Rudanella lutea DSM 19387: one gene and its partner. The protein of the gene in region 1 interacts with the protein of each later gene in a pairwise test. Links are inferred from orthologs where the notes say so. Each region holds a gene or a part of one and is shown on either strand. Other genes may lie near its edges. The genes, in order: RUDLU_RS0116210 and ftsZ.

The links.
Region 2: the proteins of RUDLU_RS0116210 (region 1) and ftsZ interact in binary tests that used the Escherichia coli proteins (3 or more experiments, as listed by UniProt). The link is inferred for Rudanella lutea DSM 19387 from one-to-one orthologs.

Annotation. Positions count from the first base shown.
Region 1 is NZ_KB913013.1:3,914,800-3,917,907, reverse strand. The notes cover bases 279-3,056. They hold RUDLU_RS0116210 (rod shape-determining protein), read right to left. Parts: upstream 2,292-3,056; coding sequence 1,266-2,291; downstream 279-1,265. Other genes in these bases: RUDLU_RS0116205 (ribonucleoside-diphosphate reductase subunit alpha), read right to left, coding at 2,641-3,056; mreC (rod shape-determining protein MreC), read right to left, coding at 283-1,119. In the rest of the region: RUDLU_RS0116220 (hypothetical protein), read right to left, coding at 1-197; more of RUDLU_RS0116205, read right to left, coding at 3,057-3,108. UniProt on the Escherichia coli protein: Forms membrane-associated dynamic filaments that are essential for cell shape determination. Acts by regulating cell wall synthesis and cell elongation, and thus cell shape.
Region 2 is NZ_KB913013.1:3,374,172-3,377,461, reverse strand. Bases 144-3,103 are described here. They hold ftsZ (cell division protein FtsZ), read right to left. Parts: upstream 2,385-3,103; coding sequence 903-2,384; downstream 144-902. Other genes in these bases: ftsA (cell division protein FtsA), read right to left, coding at 2,417-3,103; RUDLU_RS0113865 (DNA alkylation repair protein), read right to left, coding at 144-768. In the rest of the region: more of RUDLU_RS0113865, read right to left, coding at 70-143; more of ftsA, read right to left, coding at 3,104-3,290. UniProt on the Escherichia coli protein: Essential cell division protein that forms a contractile ring structure (Z ring) at the future cell division site. The regulation of the ring assembly controls the timing and the location of cell division.

The DNA of each region.
Region 1 (3,108 bases):
TCGATGATGATACCGGTACCGAACGCAATGAGCAGACATGCGGTCATGCTCAGCTCGTAGGGCAACAGCACGATGGCGGCAATGTAGACAAAACAAAACGCATAGTCGAACAGAACGAGGTTGCGCACAATCAGAATCTGTAGCACCACGTACAGCACAAACAGAAACGTATAATTCAGGATCTCGCGAATGGTCATTTCAGTGGGCAATTAACAACGAACAGTGAACAGCAAATGATACTTAATATCTGTTCGTTGCTCATTGTTCACTGTTCATTGTTACTTATTTTTCATTTTCAACTTGCTTTTCCAACTGCTCCTGCTCGTTTTGAAGTCGGTTTTCTACGACGTACACAAACGACAGGTTGCTAAAGTTGGTAGCCAGATCAAGCGTAATATCATGGAAGGTCTGATTGGGTTGTACTCCCACCGACCGTACCCGGCCGACCAAAATACCCGGCGGGAATGTGGAGTTGAACTCCGACGATACAACCGAGTCGCCTTTGTTCACGGGCTTGTACCGCGAAATATCCAGCAGCTTCATGCGGTGCGGGTCTACCCCATCCCATTTAGCTGACCCAATTTCGTCGGCCTTCACGAGCTTCGACGACACGAGGAATTCGGAGTGCAGAATCGACGTCACCACCGAAAAATGGCGGTTGCAGAGTTTCACCTTGCCCACAACACCAGTCGGCGAAATAACGCCCATACCCGGCCGGATACCATCGTCGGTGCCTTTGTCGATGGTAATGTAGTTGTTGGCAAACTGCGTGGTGTTGTTGATCACCTTAGCCACCGTGTAGGTAAACCGATTGGCAAAGATCGAATCGGCCTTGTAGGCGGCCGGGGCAGCCGGGGCCCCTTGTTGCAGGCGCGTCAGCTGGGCGTGCAACTGTTCGTTTTCGAGGGCAAGGTCAGCGTTTACGCGGTGCAGTTCGGTGTACTCGCGGGCCGCGTTGGACCACGCCAACATACGGGCGGCATACGCGTTGGAGGTATTGAAAAAGCTCGCACTCCAGTAATTATTCGTGTTGATGATGAAGTAGAAGCACAAGACTTCGAGCAACACAAACAAGATGAAATTTCGGCTACGGAGAATAAAATATCCTAACTGCTCCATATGGTTCGGGCGGGTAGTCGGTCCGGTTTGGCTTTGCTATGTATGCAAAAATAGGTTTGAGCCGTTGCCCAAACCTATTTTTCTAATGATGAGTGATGAACGATGAGTAATCATGCGTCAGCAAATTCATCACTCATCGTTCATCACTATGAAATCAGTACCGACTTGTAGAGGTCAAGGTTTTTGATCACCTCGCCTGTTCCTTTCACCACGGCCTTGAGCGGGTCGTCGGCTACGTGGATCGGCAGTTTGGTTTTGGCCGCCAAACGCTTGTCGAGGCCATGCAGCAAGGCTCCGCCACCCGTCAGGTGAATACCGTTGGTGTAAATATCAGCCGACAGCTCCGGGGGCGACACCTCCAGGGCTTTCATCACCGCTTCTTCAATCTTCGAAATAGACTTGTCGAGCGCGTAGGCAATTTCGCTGTAGGTAACCTTAATTTCTTTCGGGATACCCGTCATCAGGTCACGACCCCGGATTTCGTAATCCGACGGTGGGTTATCGAGTTCGGGCAGGGCCGACCCCACTTCCATCTTGATTTGCTCGGCCGACCGCTCACCGATGAGCAGGTTGTGCTCCCGGCGCATGTAATCGACAATATCACGGGTAAACACGTCGCCCGCAATCCGGATCGACTGTTCGCAGACAATACCCGAGAGGGCAATCACGGCGATTTCGGTGGTTCCCCCGCCGATATCCACAATCATGGTACCGTTGGGCTGCGTAATATCGATACCGATACCAATAGCGGCCGCAATGGGCTCATGCACCATGTACACCTCTTTCGCACCGGCGTGTTCGGCGGAGTCCTTCACGGCCCGCTTCTCTACCTCTGTAATACCCGAGGGAATGCAGATAACCATCCGGTGTGAGGGCGAAAAGAGCTTGCTCCCGGTGTCGATCATCTTGATCAATCCCCGAATCATCAATTCGGCGGCTGTAAAGTCGGCAATTACACCATCTTTCAGCGGCCGGATGGTCTTGATGTTTTCGTTGGTCTTTTCGTGCATCTGCATGGCCTTATGACCAATTGCAAGCACTTTACCACTGGCCTTATCCATTGCGATAATTGAAGGCTCATCCACCACAATCCGATCCTTGTGAATAATCAAGGTATTCGCCGTGCCCAGGTCAATCGCAATGTCGCTGGTTAGAAAATTAAAAAGTCCCATTTCAGGCGTTTTACAAAGGCGCTTTAAGTACGTTCGGTTTTCGTAAGAAAGTGCAAAAGTATAGATAATTCCAGAGAATTCCCGAAGCTTAGTCCAGTCAATTAATGGTTTTTAAATGAAAGCGGTAAATGGCGTTGTATGAGCCCGGTAAGTGGTCCCGGCAAGTAATTTAAATTGAGTATTAAACCGGTCTGCACAATATTTCGTCAACAGGTAGTTGCCAAAAATCGGCCGCCGTGGACACGGGGCCGGCTGTCCAATTTTGTCTATCAACAAAAACTCCCGGTCGTGCCCTGTGCACAACCGGGAGTGTGTTACCTCACCGGGCTATACGCCCGCAGGTGATGGTTTATGAGCCGCACATTTCGCAACCTTCGGGATCGTCGAGCGAGCACTGCATGGCTGCATAGGCCATATCCGTGTCCGACACCACCGGTACCGGTTGAGCCGCAGCCTGCTCTTTGGCATAGCCAACGTAGTCGAGCGGCTTCTCAACGGGGGCGGTTTCGGCCATGGCGGGCTCAATCTGCACCTCGGCCTGCGGCTGTACCACCGTGAACTTCACGGCATCGGTAGCGGCCTTGGTACGGAGGTAATACATACCCGTTTTCAGACCGGCTTTCCAGGCGTAGAAGTGCATCGACGTCAGCTTGCCAAAGTTGGGGTCCTGAATGTGAATGTTCAGTGACTGCGACTGACAGATGTACGCGCCCCGGTCGGCAGCCATATCGATGATATGCTTCTGCTTGATCTCCCAAACCGTTTTGTACAGGTCTTTGATATTCTGCGGGATACCCGGAATCTGCTGAACCGAGCC
Region 2 (3,290 bases), 540 kb from region 1 along the record:
AGAGCGAATCGCCGAAAGAGTGATTGTAGAGACTACCCAAGCCACCCCACGCAGCCTGGTAGCTATGTCTCAAAGCATCAGATAATACTGCCGCTTCCCCGGCTCGAACCGCTCAATGGCATACCGCAGACTGGTGCGGGGCAATTGCCGGATATGATCGTGCAGAAACTCTTCGAGGGCTTCGGGGTTCCGTTTACCAGCTTCGCGCAGCATCCAGCCGATTGCTTTATGGATCAGATCATGGCGGTGGCTGGCCATTCGTTCGGCCAGGGCGAAGGTGTCGGTGAGTTGCCCTTTTCGGATAAACGCCAGCGTGGAAACCATCGCTATCCGTTGGCTCCAGAGATGCCCGGTGTCGGCCAGGGTGTATAATAACGATCGGTCTTCGTTCAGCAAGGCCTCTCCCACAATAGCCGGACAGCTCGAATCGACCAGATCCCAGTTGTTTACCCATGCCACGCTCGCCAGATACCGTTCCAGAATTTCGGTTTGAGCCACGGGGCCACCTTTTCGGCTTTGTTGAACCCATATCAGCAACCCAACCATCCGGCATTCATGGTAGCTATCGCGCACCAGTTGTTCCGTTTGCTCCATAGGCAACTGACGGAATTGGCGTGCTATAGCATGTTGTTGCGGCATGGATAACCCCAGAAACTGGTCGCCCTCGGCGTATTGGCCCGGCCCAGTCTGGAAATACCGGGCCACAAACGACGCTCGTTCAGGCTGTTGCAGGGCCATGAGTTGTCTCTTTACCTCGGCGGCATTCATTTACGTAGGTTCTGCTTTGGATAACTTGTCTAAAGGTCGTGATAGACGCAGCCCCACCCCGAATGAATGACCCATCTACACGAAAAAGCCCGCTCGAAGTTATTCGAGCGGGCTCAGGAGGTATGTTAGTCGTCTTAGTCGCCCAACCGGTACCGCACCAGCTCCCCTTCCGGGATCAGCTGCATGTCGTACAAGGCAATTTTATGACGCAGGTAAGCCGGTGTTTCGAGATCACGCTCGGGAATCCGGTTATTATAAAAATCGTCGATCATCCGCTGGATATGCTCATTGTCGCCAGCGTTGTGCACTTCAATCAACACCTCAGGCGTGATTTTGTGCGTCTGCGGCATCCGGTCGCCCCGGCCGGGCACCACAATCACATCAGCACCCACGTTCACCGAGCGAGTTGGAATCTGGTCTTCAAACACGCCGGGGAGCGCCTTTTCGTTCGCTTCCTCTTCAATGGCGGCCAATACCAGTTTCTCCGACTCAGCGCCCCCCAGTTCAATTGGGGCCTCTGCCACAGGCTCCTCGTCGCGGGTTGCTACTGTCGTCTTTTCGTCTCGGGCATCTGTCTTTTTGTCGTCTACGTTCTCGCTGGGGGTTATGCCATTGGGCGTCAAAATCTGCCCAATGTCATTGATTGGCTCAAAGCCAGCGGCAATAATCGTGACCCGCAACTTAGAGCCCAGAGTCTTGTCCACAATGGCACCAACTTTCACCATTTTGGCCTCGGCCTGGATTTTCTCGGCCACGTACTTCGAGATGATGGTCATCTCGTTCATTTTCATGGCGTGTTCTTTGCTTGAGGCAATCGTCAGCAGGACTTTTTTGGCCCCGCGAATGTCACGATCGTTCAACAAAGGCGAATTGAGGGCAGCTTCAATGGCCGACAGCGCCCGGTTTTCACCGTCTGCTTCGGCCGACCCCATCACCGACTGACCGGCATTGCTCAACACCTTCTTCACGTCGGCAAAGTCGGCGTTGATATCCCCCTGAGTGGTGATGATCTCGGCAATACTTTTCACCGCATTAGCCAGCACGTTATCGGCATGACCATAGGCTTCGGTCCAGTCGAGATCGCCATAAAGCTCGGCCAGTTTATCATTCAGTACCACCAGCACCGTATCGCAGCTTTCTTTGAGCCGCTCGATGCCTTTCATGGCCTGTTCTTTCTTTTCAGTGCCTTCGTACCAATACGGTGCCGTTACAACAGCCACGGTCAGCAGCTTCAGTTCACGCGCCACTTCGGCCACAACCGGTGCAGCCCCCGTACCCGTACCACCGCCCATACCGGCCGTGATAAAGACCATTTTGGTTGGTGCAGCCAGCAGGTTACGAATCTCGTCGATTCCATCGCGGGCGGCTTTCTCACCGGCTTCGGCCTCTGTACCAGCCCCCAGTCCGTCGCCCAACTGAAGCTTAGTCGGAACAGGAGAGGCCATCAGTGCCTGCCGGTCAGTATTGCAAACGGCAAAACTGACGTCTTTAACGCCCATTTTCCACATGTGCTTAACGGCATTGCCGCCCGCACCACCCACACCAATGACCTTGATGATCGGGCCGTTTTCGTCCGGAATTTCGTAAGCGTATCCGTGATCAAGCATCGTGTTCATAGGGTGTCAGTCGTTCTGGTATGAGGTACAAGTTAATAGGTGTCCTTCTTTTCAATGAAATCATCACTTGAAAAGATCCGTTTAAGTTTGGCGAACCAGCCTTCTTTGGGGGCCTCTTCGGGCTCTGCAGCAGGCCGGTACGGTTGTTTGGCCGTTGGTGGAGTACTGGCTTTGGGGGCTTCAGAGGTCCGGGCGGGGTCGCTGATAAAGCTTACTCGCTCATCGACCTGCCGGAAACCAGCCCAAACCAAGCCCAATGCCGTTGCGTATGCCGGATCGCTCACCAGATCAGCCCGGCCGTTGTGCTCCAGCCACTCGGGGTAACCCACGCGTACATCCATCCCCGTGACCCGCTTAAAAATGGCCTCGATGTTGGGCGTCGATGCGGTTCCTCCCGTCAGAACAATACCCGCCAGCAGTTTATGCTCAAAACCTGACCGCAGAATTTCGGCCTGTACCAATGCCGCAATCTCCTTCAGCCGATCTTCCATGATGAGCGACACATTCCGCAGCAGCACATCCTTATGTTTGCGATTGACCAACCCCGGCACCGAAACTACCTCGTTCAGGCGGCTATCGGTCGGGTTAGCATTCCCAAACTGTACTTTGATCTGCTCGGCATGGTTGCTCAATACCTTGCACCCTTGTTCAATATCGTTCGTCAGGCTGTTGCCGGCCCACGGTAAAATCGAAATATACCGCAACACATTGCGGTGATAAATAGCAATATCCGTTGTGCCGCCACCAATGTCGACCAGCGCCACGCCAGCCTGCTTTTCGTCTTCGGTCAGCACAGCCATTCCCGACGCCAGCACCGACAGCACGAGCTGATCGCGTTTCAGGGAGCTATTCGCGGCCCGCTCAATGCACTTCTTGGTGTTCAGTGCGGCATTGGCCGGGGCCATA